Regions from separate parts of the Rhizobium sp. BK275 genome, predicted to be linked through region 1. Evidence: predicted binding sites of a transcription regulator. Region 1 holds the regulator's gene; each other region holds the start of a gene.
The links. Region 1 encodes LexA, which represses DNA repair genes until DNA is damaged. Its sites were predicted from a motif close to TGTTCNNNNTGTGTTCNG; they were not measured.
Positions count from the first base shown of each region.

Region 2: recA (recombinase RecA) is a predicted target of LexA. The motif match lies at 653-670, and genes of this name have one in related genera.
Region 3: FHT82_RS05950 (fibrinogen-binding protein) is a predicted target of LexA. The motif match lies at 1,757-1,774, and genes of this name have one in related genera.
Region 4: FHT82_RS11825 (DUF5680 domain-containing protein) is a predicted target of LexA. The motif match lies at 1,683-1,700, and genes of this name have one in related genera.

Region 1 is NZ_JACHZL010000003.1:111,308-114,394, reverse strand. It holds gene FHT82_RS10380 (ComEC/Rec2 family competence protein) at 1-1,004, shown strand, start outside; gene lexA (transcriptional repressor LexA) at 985-1,707, opposite strand; gene FHT82_RS10370 (VOC family protein) at 1,903-2,790, shown strand; gene kdsA (3-deoxy-8-phosphooctulonate synthase) at 2,787-3,087, shown strand, end outside.
Region 2 is NZ_JACHZL010000007.1:299,452-302,538, forward strand. It holds gene FHT82_RS22655 (carbohydrate kinase family protein) at 1-567, opposite strand, end outside; gene recA (recombinase RecA) at 797-1,885, shown strand; gene alaS (alanine--tRNA ligase) at 2,042-3,087, shown strand, end outside.
Region 3 is NZ_JACHZL010000002.1:11,579-14,665, reverse strand. It holds gene FHT82_RS05955 (response regulator transcription factor) at 134-916, opposite strand; gene FHT82_RS05950 (fibrinogen-binding protein) at 1,787-2,770, shown strand; gene FHT82_RS05945 (hypothetical protein) at 2,907-3,087, shown strand, end outside.
Region 4 is NZ_JACHZL010000003.1:387,931-391,017, forward strand. It holds gene dnaE (DNA polymerase III subunit alpha) at 1-1,448, opposite strand, end outside; gene FHT82_RS11825 (DUF5680 domain-containing protein) at 1,761-2,222, shown strand; gene FHT82_RS11830 (ABC transporter ATP-binding protein) at 2,226-2,909, opposite strand; gene FHT82_RS11835 (lipoprotein-releasing ABC transporter permease subunit) at 2,965-3,087, opposite strand, start outside.

The DNA.
Region 1 (3,087 bases):
TGATCGGCGGTTTCTCGACCGCGTTGTTTTCGATCGAGCATTTTCACCGGTTGACTGCCTACGGCCTGCCGGCAAATCTCGCGGCCATGCCGGTCATTTCCTTCATCGTCATGCCGGCCGGTATGCTGGCGATGCTGCTGATGCCCTTTGGCCTCGATGGCCCGGTGTGGCAGGTCGCAGGCTTCGGGCTCGATCTGGTGATAAAAATCGCAAAGACGGTATCGAGCTGGGGTGGCAATATCGATGTGGGCCGTTTGCCCGGCTGGTACTTCCCGACAGCCGTCTTCGGGTTTCTGCTGCTGACCCTGCTCAGAACCAGACTGCGGCACGTCGGAACGGCAATCGTTGCGGTTTCCACGCTTGCCGTCGCGTTGCTTCCGATCGAGGCGATGCCCGACATCACCATCGCCGAAGATGGCGGCCTGGTCGCTGTTGTCGATGGAGAGGCAATAGCTTCGAACCGCGAAAAGCCGCCTGCCTTCATCTTCGAACAATGGCAGCGGGCGCTTGCCATGGAAGAACATCGAAAGCCGGTCATGCTCCAGGCTGTCAATGTCCCCACTGCGCCTGAAGGTAAACGGCTGCAGCTATCACGGGATCAGCAGGACGAAGCCAGAGCAGCGATAAGACATGCCGCCGCGAGCTTGCCATCGCGCTTCTCCTGCCAGAAGGGCGCCTGGTGCACTGCCTTGCTCCGAAATGGAAAGAAACTGACGGTCATCGACAATGCAGCCTATCTCGGGCCGGCCTGCGATACGGCCGATATCGTCGTTACCCCTGTCCGTTTGCGGTTTGACCATTGTCGTTCCGGCGCATTGCTCTTTACTGGCGAGACACTACGCAGAACAGGCTCCGTCGAACTTCGTTTTACCGATAAGGGGATTGAGATCACAACTGCATTCGACACGTTGCGGCGGCCCTGGATGCGCCACCGTGCCTATGACTGGCGCAGCGACAGTTTCGCAGACGCCAGTACGTCACCGGTCAGTGATAGCGGCGAATGAGGCCGACGAGCTTGCCCTGGACCTTGACGCGATCCGGCGGGAAAATGCGGGTCTCATAAGCGGGGTTTGCTGCCTCGAGTGCAATCGATGCGCCCTTGCGGCGAAAACGCTTGAGCGTCGCTTCCTCCTCGTCGACGAGTGCCACCACAATATCACCGGGATTGGCGGTGCTGCCGTTGCGGATGATGACCGTGTCGCCATCGAAGATGCCGGCTTCGATCATCGAGTCGCCGCGAACCTCGAGTGCATAATGCTCACCCGAGCCCAGCATGTCGGCGGGAACGTTGATGTCGTGCGTATTGTTCTGGATTGCCGAGATCGGTACACCGGCGGCGATGCGCCCCATGACCGGCACAGAAATCGAATTGCCGTTGTCGGCAGCAGGTGCAGACTTTGCCGGAGCGGGAGCCGCCGGCTGAGGCTTGCCGAGGCTGCCCTCGATGACGCTCGGCGAAAAGCCGCGCCGAGGCTGCAGGCTCGGGCTGTAGGCTTCCGGCAACTTGATGACTTCGAGCGCGCGTGCCCGGTTCGGAAGCCGGCGAATGAAGCCGCGTTCTTCGAGCGCTGTGATCAGCCGGTGGATGCCGGATTTTGAGGCCAGATCCAGGGCATCCTTCATCTCGTCGAAAGACGGCGGAACGCCTGACTCCTTCATCCTTTCATGAATGAAAAGAAGAAGTTCCTGTTGTTTGCGCGTGAGCATGGCGTATACCCCAGTCTTGAAACAAATCCAGAACAGACACTATATGTTCCATATGTGTTCCGCAAGTGGCTAAATTTTCGTAAAACTTCTGTTCATTCTGCTGAGAATTTTATTTTTATCGCGGGAAAGCCTGCCCGGCCTTGCTTCGTAACGCCTGCTGAAGCACATCATCCTGGCAATGCTGGAGAGTAGCCGATGACCCAGGACATGCTTCCGATCGATCATCTCGTTTTGCCGGTTACCGATATCGATCTTGCCCGCGAAAGGCTGGGCAAGCTTGGTTTCACCGTAGCCCCTGATGCCCGCCATCCCTTCGGCACGGAAAATGCCTGCGTTTTCTTTACTGACAAAACCTATCTTGAGCCATTGGGTGTCGCGAGTGTGGAGGAGAGCGAGGAGACGGCGCGTGAGGGCAATGTCTTCACCGCCCGCAATCAGGCTTTCCGCTTCCGCTGCGGCAGCGAGGGACTGTCCGCCATCGCCTTTGCGACAGCGGATGCGAAGCGCGAACATGCTCGATTCGTAAAGGGCGGCATCAGCGCTGGCTCTGTGCTGCAGTTCGAACGTCCCGTGAAAATGCCCGATGGTGCAGAAAGTGTTGCCGGCTTCCGGCTCGCCTTCGCTGGCGACCTGCGGGCACCGGATTTCTTTCTCTTCGCTGTCGAGCGCATCAACCCGCTTCCGGCCGACCGCGGCGCGCTGGAGACCCATGCCAATGGCGTGACGGGCATTGCCGAGATCGCGCTCGCGGCCCCCGAGCCGACAGCTTTCGGCGAGTTCGTTCGCGCGGCGGCAAAAGCCGCTTCTGCCGATGTCACGAGTTTCGGGCTGGAGGTGCCGACCGGAAACGCAAAGATCAGCCTGATGATCCCAGAGGGGCTGGAGGCCTATTTCGATTTGAGCACGCCGGATAGCGATCGCGGCCTGCGCGGCCGGGCGATCCTCTTTGCGGTTGCCGATCTGGCCGTGACAGAAGCGCATTTGGCTGCTAACGGGGTGACCTATACACGCAAGGGAAACCGTATTCTTGTGAAGTCCGTGCCCGGTCAGGGTGCGCTCTTTGCCTTCGAGGAAACATCATGAGCTCCAATACCAATGCAGAGGTCCGGATCGGCGAGGGCGCTGGCCAGGTTCTGTTTTCCAATTCTGCCAAGCTTTCGCTCATCGCTGGTCCGTGCCAAATGGAAAGCCGCGAGCATGCCTTCATGGTCGGCGGCACGCTGAAGGAGATCTGCGACAAGCTCGGTATGGGCCTCGTCTACAAGACCTCCTATGACAAGGCGAACCGCACCTCGATTTCCGCCAAGCGCGGTATCGGCCTCGAAAAGGCGATGGAGGTTTTCGACGACCTCAAGAAGGAATTCGGCTTTCCTGTCCTGA
Region 2 (3,087 bases), on a different contig from region 1:
CTCATTGAGGAAGAGATAGTCGATGCCATCGAGGCAGGGCAGGAGGCGCACGACCTTGGCCGGCGAAATGGCGATTGCCGCGACCGGCTTGCCGAGTGCCTTTGCCTTTGCGACGATCGCCACTGCCGTTTCCTCCGGCAGGTTGGCATCGAAGAGGATGAAATCGGTGGCAGCAAAGGCATCACGCACCCAGCGGATCGAGAGCCGCCGCGGCGCGAAGAAGCGGTAGAGCTCCATATCCGCCAGCGCGATGACGAGATTGCCGTCCTTCTCGATGATCGCCGTATAGCTCGGCGTCTTGCGGTCGAGAAAGACGAAGGGGCGGTCGTCTATCCCCGCGAAGTCGGCCGCCTCGCTCACCATCTCGCCGATCGGGTCACCGCCGCGTGGCGAAATCATCGTTACATCGAAGCCGAGCCGGGCGAGATTACGCGCCGCATTGAAGCCGCCGCCGCCCGGTTCCTCGAACCATGTTCCGGGGTTGCTGGCACCGGGCGCCGTCTCTCCGGCAATGCGGCCGCGGCGATCGATATGGGCGCCACCGAGAACGAGAATCTTGCGGCTCATTTCTGCACTCCGGAAGCGAATCGAAAGGTGGGCAAAGTGGCCACATTCGCGGGCCGACGCGCACTAAGCCGTTGCTTTGCATCGATAAAACAAAAATAGAACACAGGCCGTTTTACCTTTTTCTTTCAATTATTTGCAACCCCATTGCGAAATAAGAACAAATAGGGTACAAACTTCCCATCAGCGGCGACATTGCTTGAGCAGCGTCAATAACCTAAAGGTGGATCGAATGTCTCAGAATTCATTGCGGCTCGTAGAGGACAAATCGGTGGACAAAAGCAAGGCGCTCGAAGCGGCACTCTCACAGATCGAGCGGTCGTTCGGCAAGGGCTCGATCATGAAACTCGGCTCGAACGAGAACATCGTCGAGATCGAAACGGTTTCCACGGGTTCTCTCAGCCTCGATATCGCTCTCGGCATTGGCGGTCTGCCGAAGGGTCGTATCATCGAGATCTATGGTCCCGAAAGCTCCGGCAAGACGACACTCGCTCTGCAGACCATTGCCGAAGCCCAGAAGAAGGGCGGTATCTGCGCCTTCGTTGACGCCGAACACGCTCTCGATCCGGTCTATGCCCGCAAGCTCGGCGTCGACCTGCAGAACCTTTTGATCTCCCAGCCCGACACCGGCGAACAGGCGCTTGAAATCACCGATACGCTGGTGCGCTCCGGCGCCATCGACGTCCTCGTCGTCGACTCGGTTGCAGCGCTGACGCCGCGCGCCGAAATCGAAGGTGAAATGGGCGACAACCTGCCGGGCATGCAGGCCCGTCTGATGAGCCAGGCGCTTCGCAAGCTGACGGCTTCGATCTCCAAGTCGAATACGATGGTGATCTTCATCAACCAGATCCGCATGAAGATCGGCGTCATGTTCGGTTCGCCGGAAACGACGACGGGCGGTAACGCGCTCAAGTTCTATGCTTCCGTCCGCCTCGACATCCGCCGCATCGGCCAGGTCAAGGAACGCGAAGAGGTGATCGGCAACCAGACGCGCGTCAAGGTCGTCAAGAACAAGATGGCACCTCCCTTCAAGCAGGTCGAATTCGACATTATGTATGGCGAAGGCGTCTCCAAGACCGGCGAACTCATCGACCTCGGCGTCAAGGCCGGTATCGTCGAGAAATCCGGCGCCTGGTTCTCCTATAACAGCCAGCGCCTGGGCCAGGGCCGCGAGAACGCCAAGATCTTCCTGCGCGACAATCCGGATCTCGCCCGCGAGATCGAAACCGCGCTGCGCCAGAATGCCGGTCTGATCGCCGATCGCTTCCTGCAGAACGGCGGCCCTGACGCCGGTGACGATGCGGGTGATGGCGATATGTAATTTTCGCCTCTACCGTTGAAGCAGATTTCCTGCCGGCCGCATTCCCCAACGAGAATGCGGCCGGTTTTGTTTGTTTGCTGGACAGTGGCTAGGTCGAACGATAAAAGCCGATGGATTTAATTTTACCTGCCTGCAGGCAGCATCGAAGGGCATGAAATGAGCGGTGTAAACGATATCCGGTCGACCTTCCTCGACTACTTCAAGAAGAACGGCCACGAGATCGTTCCATCGAGCCCGCTCGTGCCGCGCAATGATCCGACGCTGATGTTCACCAATGCCGGCATGGTGCAGTTCAAGAACGTCTTCACCGGCCTCGAAAAGCGTCCCTATTCGACCGCAACCACCTCGCAGAAATGCGTGCGCGCCGGCGGCAAGCACAACGACCTCGACAATGTCGGCTATACTGCGCGTCACCTGACCTTCTTCGAAATGCTCGGCAACTTCTCCTTCGGCGACTATTTCAAGGAGAATGCGATCGAGCTTGCCTGGAAACTCGTCACCGAAGGTTTCGACCTGCCGAAGAGCCGGCTGCTGGTCACGGTCTATTCCGAAGACGAGGAAGCAGCGTCGCTCTGGAAGAAGATCGCCGGTTTCTCGGACGACAAGATCATCCGCATCCCGACCTCTGACAATTTCTGGCAGATGGGCGATACCGGTCCTTGCGGCCCGTGCTCGGAAATCTTCATCGACCAGGGTGAGAATGTCTGGGGCGGCCCTCCCGGTTCGCCGGAAGAAGATGGCGACCGGTTCCTGGAATTCTGGAACCTCGTCTTCATGCAGTTCGAGCAGACCGAACCCGGCGTGCGCAACCCGCTGCCGCGCCCGTCGATCGATACCGGCATGGGTCTGGAGCGCATGGCCGCCGTTCTGCAGGGCGTCCAGAGCGTCTTCGACACGGACCTGTTCCGCACGCTGATCGGCGCCATCGAAGACACGATGGGCGTCAAGGCCGAGGGTTCCGCAAGCCACCGCGTCATCGCCGACCACCTTCGCTCGTCTGCCTTCCTGATCGCCGATGGCGTACTGCCGTCCAATGAAGGCCGCGGCTACGTGCTGCGCCGTATCATGCGCCGCGCCATGCGCCACGCCCAGCTTCTCGGCGCCAAGGAACCGCTGATGTACAAGCTGCTGCCGACGCTGGTGCAGCAGATGGGCCGCGCCTATCCGGAACTCGTGCGCGCCGAGGCGCTGATCTCCGAGAC
Region 3 (3,087 bases), on a different contig from region 1:
CGTTGCTTCGCCCGCTCATCCCTGATGGATTGATAGCCAGCATCGGCCCGAAAATCGGAATCGATTTTCGGGCCGATGCGTAGATTCAAAGAGTTAGAGCGTCCTTTTTGAGTCCGAATGGACGCATGGCGCTCTAGTGTGGCCACTTGCCAGAGATATCACCGCTGTCCGAAGTGTCGTTGAAGAAACGCGAGGCCGCTTCCGTACGATTTCTCACATTCATCTTCTTATAGATATTACGAACGTGGACCTTCACCGTGTTTTCGGACAGGTGAAGCTTATCGGCGATGATCTTGTTCTGCGTGCCCTTGCAGATCAGGTCGAGAATCTGCACCTCGCGCGTCGTCAGAGCCGCCATGCTGTTGCGGCGAAGTTTCAGCGCATTGGCACGCGCTGCGTCGACGGACTTCGTCTGGTACAACGAGGGCTCAAGCTGTGTCGTTGCCCGGTTGGACAGCCGGCCAAGAAGCGCGGACGGAAAATGCTCGCCACCCTTCATCAGCAGATCGATTGCCGCCATGAAAACGTCCAGGCGCAGATTGAGCGGCAGGACGCCATCGATGACGCGCGCCTCGACAAGGCGGCTGATATAGGGCTCCATCATGTCGATGGCTTCAACGACAAGGCCGATGGATGCGTCCGGACGGTTTTCTCGAACGGTCTGCATCGCATCGTGCAGCTCGGCGCCGGCGACATGATAGAACAGGACAAGCCGCATGTCGTGAATATCCTTCTCGGATATGGACTGCGCGCTCTGTATGCTTATGACATCGAAATTCGGGAATTTCTTCGCCAGTGCTTCAACCATGCATTCGGAGAACAAGTCCGCCTTGGCGATTACCAGAATTGTTTCTCCATTCGGACCCAGTCTTCTTGCCTGATCCGAATCTCCCACTTCCGACCCAACCATGAACATATACGCCTCCCCTAGCGCTACACTATACTCAAACTCGGAGCATCTACTCCCATTGGCGCGATGGCGGGTATTACATGCCGACGAACATTGCCCCTAGGCATGTGACCGCCTTATCTTTTAGGCATTTCTTAATTATGGTAATATGGATTTCAAAGGAAAGAAATGGCCCAAATGGGTTAGTTGCCACGAAGTTATATTTATTTTTGCCACTTTATGGTTGCATTTCGGACAAGAAACATACTAGCGGGCGGTATTTCAACTAGATCACGGTATAAAGCACCATGTATTAGTTCGAGACATACGAAAGCAAAGCGGTAATGGGCAGACGATATTTCAAAATAAGACGGAGAACCTTTCGAGCTTAACTTCGCATTATCCCAATCAGTCAAACCCGCCCGATTCCGAGGTAGGGGACGCTGTCCCGAATACGCACATGGCTTTTCGCCGGGCCAGCGATCCGGCACTGGCTTAGCTGGAGTAATGAACCGGCTTCAGATGCCTTAGCCCGAATTGATATCTATCGGGACCCATTTTTTTCCATCAATCTCTGATGGTCGCCAAAGCGGCGACGTGAAAATCAAGTATCGGCATGTGTTTTTGATACTTGGTCTTCTTTCGAGGGGACTCAAAAAGAAGTTCGACTGCATTGCTCGCGCTCACATCGAGTCCGGGGATGGATTTGTGCGTCTTTGTACTGAATAGGCACGATCCCAATACAGAATTTGGCCAACAAATCGCGATGAAACTGCAGGTGACAAGGTATCGAGTACATCTGCCGATGTTAACGCTCGGAGCAAGCGCGAGCAAAATCCCATTTGAGATGAGAGGGATTTCGAAAGCTGCTCCGGTTTTTTTCCTGGAGGAATTGAAATGCCCTATGATCCGAAGCCCGGTCAGGGCTCCGACGACGACACCGTGAAGGTGGGCGCCTTGGCCGACGGCCTTTCCAGCGCCATTAACTCGACAGAAATCGATGACGATTCAACGGGTTACGTCGGCGGAATCGCTAACGGCGACAATCGCGACAACACTGACAACAGCACAGATATCAACGTGAAGGCTGACGTCGACGTGAAGACCGACAACGGCGACAACCGCGACAACGAATACGACTGGTCCTACAAGTCCGACGACGACACGAACACCAAGACGACCACTATCAACGACAATGACACAACCACCACCACGAAGTCGGACTACGACTGGAGCTACGATTCCAAGTCTTACAGCGATAACGATACGACAACGATCAGCGACAACGACACGAAGACGGATATCGACACCGACATCAAGACGATCACGGATACCGACACCAAGACGACCACCGACAGCCTCAACACCAGTGACAGCTTCAACAAGACGGATACTGATTTTGCCGTCATCGATGATGTCAGGGACTTCGGAAACCTCGGCGTTGCCGGCCATGATCTCACCTTTGACATCGGGGATGACTTCTCCTTCACCCTCAATATCGACAATATCCTCAACGGTTCACTGTCCGGCGGAGGCGCCGACTCCGCGTTCAGCACTGTCCAGGCAAACCACCTCGCAGACCAGGATCAGGCCTGGAACATCGCGCAGAACAACAGCGATGCTCAGAACCACCTGAGTGCGGATGCCGGCACTGCCCATGGTGCTGACGGTGTCGACATGGACAGCAAGGGCTGGGACCTCACGGCGGGCGACGACGTCGCAGGCACTTCGACGGCAGATGCTTCCGCAATCCTCGCCAACTCGGGCTTCCATCTGGAACTCGTCCAGGGCGCGAACATGCTCAGCAATGCTGTGAACTCCAGCGTCATTGGCGGCAACTCGCATGTCTCCGACGTCGGCGAAGATACCAGCGGAAACTAACCTCCAAGACAAGAAAGGGCTGCACCGGCTTCGGCCGGTGCAGTTTGAATGCTTGCGTGCGAATTGACGAACAGCGCGGCTCCGACAGAAGGGTGCCGCACGGCAGGTCGTCTCTTCGATAGGGAGGGCCAAGGCAATGCAAATTGAGAAATTCTCAGAGATCATCGCCCATTTCATCGGCATATTCGAAACGACGACCGAGGAGATGAGGCTGCGCGCAGAACTGACGGAGGGTACAGGCCCTGCCGAAAATGATCCGGCGCTTGACGATCTGGTCGCCGCCACACCCACCTTCGCCTCCGATCTCGTGCTCAAAG
Region 4 (3,087 bases), 280 kb from region 1:
CAGATCTTGTCGACCTGGCCGTAGGGCATTTCCAGCACGCGGCCGACGTCGCGCAATGCGGCGCGCGCCTGCAGCGAACCGAACGTGATGATCTGCGCCACCTGCTCGCGGCCGTATTTCTGCTGCACGTAACGGATCACCTCTTCGCGGCGGTCCTGGCAGAAGTCGATATCGAAGTCCGGCATCGAGACGCGTTCCGGATTGAGGAAGCGCTCGAAAAGCAGCGAGAAGCGAAGCGGATCCACGTCGGTAATCGTCAGCGCGTAGGCGACCAATGAGCCCGCACCCGAGCCGCGGCCCGGGCCAACCGGGATGTCATGCTGCTTGGCCCATTTGATGAAGTCCGCAACGATCAGGAAGTAGCCGGGGAACTTCATGCGCTCGATAACGCTGAGCTCAAATTCCAGCCGCTCGCGGTAATCCTTCTCCTCATAGCCAGCCGACATGCCGAGGGTGGCAAGGCGCATGTCGAGCCCCTCCTCCGCCTGCCGGCGAAGTTCGAGCGACTCTGCGCGCTCTGCCTCCTCTGGATCATCGGTCGCACCGGTGAAGCGCGGCAGGATCGGCTTGCGGGTCTTCAGCACGAAGGAGCAGCGCCGGGCGATCTCGACGGTATTTTCCAACGCCTCCGGGAGATCAGCGAAGAGCTTTTCCATCTCCGCGCGGCTCTTCAGGTAGTGATCCGGCGAGAGACGGAAACGGCTGTCGTCGGAGACGATGGCGTTATGGGCAACCGCCATCAGCGCGTCGTGTGCGTCGTAATCGTCACGGGTCGGGAAGAAGGCCTCATTGGTCGCGACCAGCGGCAGATCATGCTTGTAAGCAAGGCCGATGACCTTCTGTTCGTGCCGCTTGTCATAAGTGCCGTGCCGCTGCAGTTCGACATAAAGCCGGTCCCCGAAGATGCGCTTCAGCGTCAGCAGCCGTGTTTCCGCCGCGGCGGCATGACCGTCCTTGAGTGGCATGTCGACCGGGCCGGTCGCGGCACCCGTCAGGGCGATCAGCCCTTCCGTGCCGATCTCATCCAGCCAGGAGGAACGGATATGGATGGTCGAGTTGCCCTCGCCACCGAGATAGGCGCGGCTGACGAGATCGACCAGCCGTTCGTAGCCTGCGTCGGTGGCGGACAGAAGCACGATGGAGGGCAGCTTGACCAGCGCCTGCTGGCCGCCCCGCTTCTCGGTTTCGAGACCGTCTTCCATATCGATCGACACCTGGCAGCCGATGATCGGCTGCAGCCCCTCATCCATCGCTTTCTGGGAGAACTCCAGTGCAACGAAGAGATTGTTGGTATCGGTAATGGCAATCGCCGGCTGGCTGTCGCCCGACGCCTTGTAGAGGATCTTTTTGAGGGGCAGCGCGCCTTCGAGCAGCGAATAGGCAGAGTGAACCCTCAGATGGACGAAGCCCGGTTTTCCGCCGATCGCACCCTGTTCCGCATCCGCCATGACATGCCCTTCCAACTGCCTCAATGAAGAGTGCGCATTGTCGGCATTGAAGGCGATTCTGTCCAGAAAAAGTCCCGCTGCGGGATCGCACGGCTGCCATGCGATCCCCTGAATTCTTACATTGCCATGACGATCAGCGAGAAGCTGGCAATGAACATTGCGATGGAGGTGAATGCTGCGATATCACGGATCATGTCAGTCATTTGGCTCTCCTTTGCTCTTATGTTTTTACTTTGTTCCATGTATGTTCTATTGTCAACAGGATTACCCCCCGTTTCCGCAGGACATGGTTAACATCGGAGCATCTGGGCGATGGACACGCAGGAACTCAACGGCTTCATCGTCGAAGCCAAATCGCAGACCTATGTCGCCGGAGCGAAGGCGCAACCGTCCTACCGGATCGGCGCCCATGACATCGGCTACAAGCGCGGCATCTGGCGCTATCTCGACAGCTATTTCGGCGGCATGGATTTCGCAGGTCAGGAGGTGGTGTGGCTGGAAGAAAAGCCGGTCTGGGCGATGAACTACTTTGGGCGGATCATCGAGCCCGGGATCATCGACGGGACTGTCGCAGGCACCATCATCAGCGCGGCGCTGTCACAGCTCTACAAGCAGGGCCGCTTCCTCGGAGGCATGATCTTCGATCATTCGCTGGGGCGTTATGTCGATACGAGCGAAGGCGACTGCACGCATTTCCGTGGTCACGAATTCATTCTCGTGGATGGTCAAAAGGCCTATGAACTCGATTATCGCGGCGGGCTGATTATCCCCTGATAATCAGAAATCCACGACCTTGCCGTCTGATATCGTCACGCGCCGGTCCATGCGCCGGGCAAGCTCGTGATTATGTGTGGCGATCAGCGCGGCAAGACCGGACTGGCGCACCAGGGCCTCCAGAGCGTCGAAGACATAGCTGGCGGTTTCAGGGTCGAGATTGCCGGTCGGCTCGTCGGCCAGAAGCAGGCTCGGTGCATTGGCAACGGCGCGAGCGATTGCCACACGCTGCTGCTCGCCGCCGGAAAGCTCGCCCGGGCGATGCGTACCGCGGTGGCCGATGCGCATATAATCCAGAAGCATCTTTGCCCGCTCGCTCGCTTCCTTCCATGAGAGGCCGGCGATGAGCTGCGGCATCATGATGTTCTCCTGCGCCGAGAATTCCGGCAGCAGGTGATGGAACTGATAAACAAAGCCGATCTCACCGCGGCGGATGGCCGTGCGCTTGTCATCGGAGAGGCCGTCACAGGGGCGACCGTTGACCGTCACCTCGCCGCCATCAGGATGTTCGAGCAGGCCTGCAACATGCAAAAGCGTCGACTTGCCGGTGCCCGATGGAGCCACCAGCGCCACCATTTCACCGCTCGTCAGCGAGAAATCGGCGCCCTTGAGGATGGTCAGCAGCGTTTCGCCCTGCCCGTAATGGCGCTCGACGCCCGAAAGCTTGAGAACGACGTTGCGTTTCATGAATGCGGCATTCCTTGGATTTGGCCTTGGATCATGCATGACCTTGGATCCCGGCCTATTCGTAACGGAGGGCCTGGACGGGGTCGAGGCGGGAGGCGCGCCAGGCGGGGAAGATCGTCGCGATGAAGGAGAGCGTCAGCGCCATGATGACGACGGAAACCGTTTCGCTCACATCCAT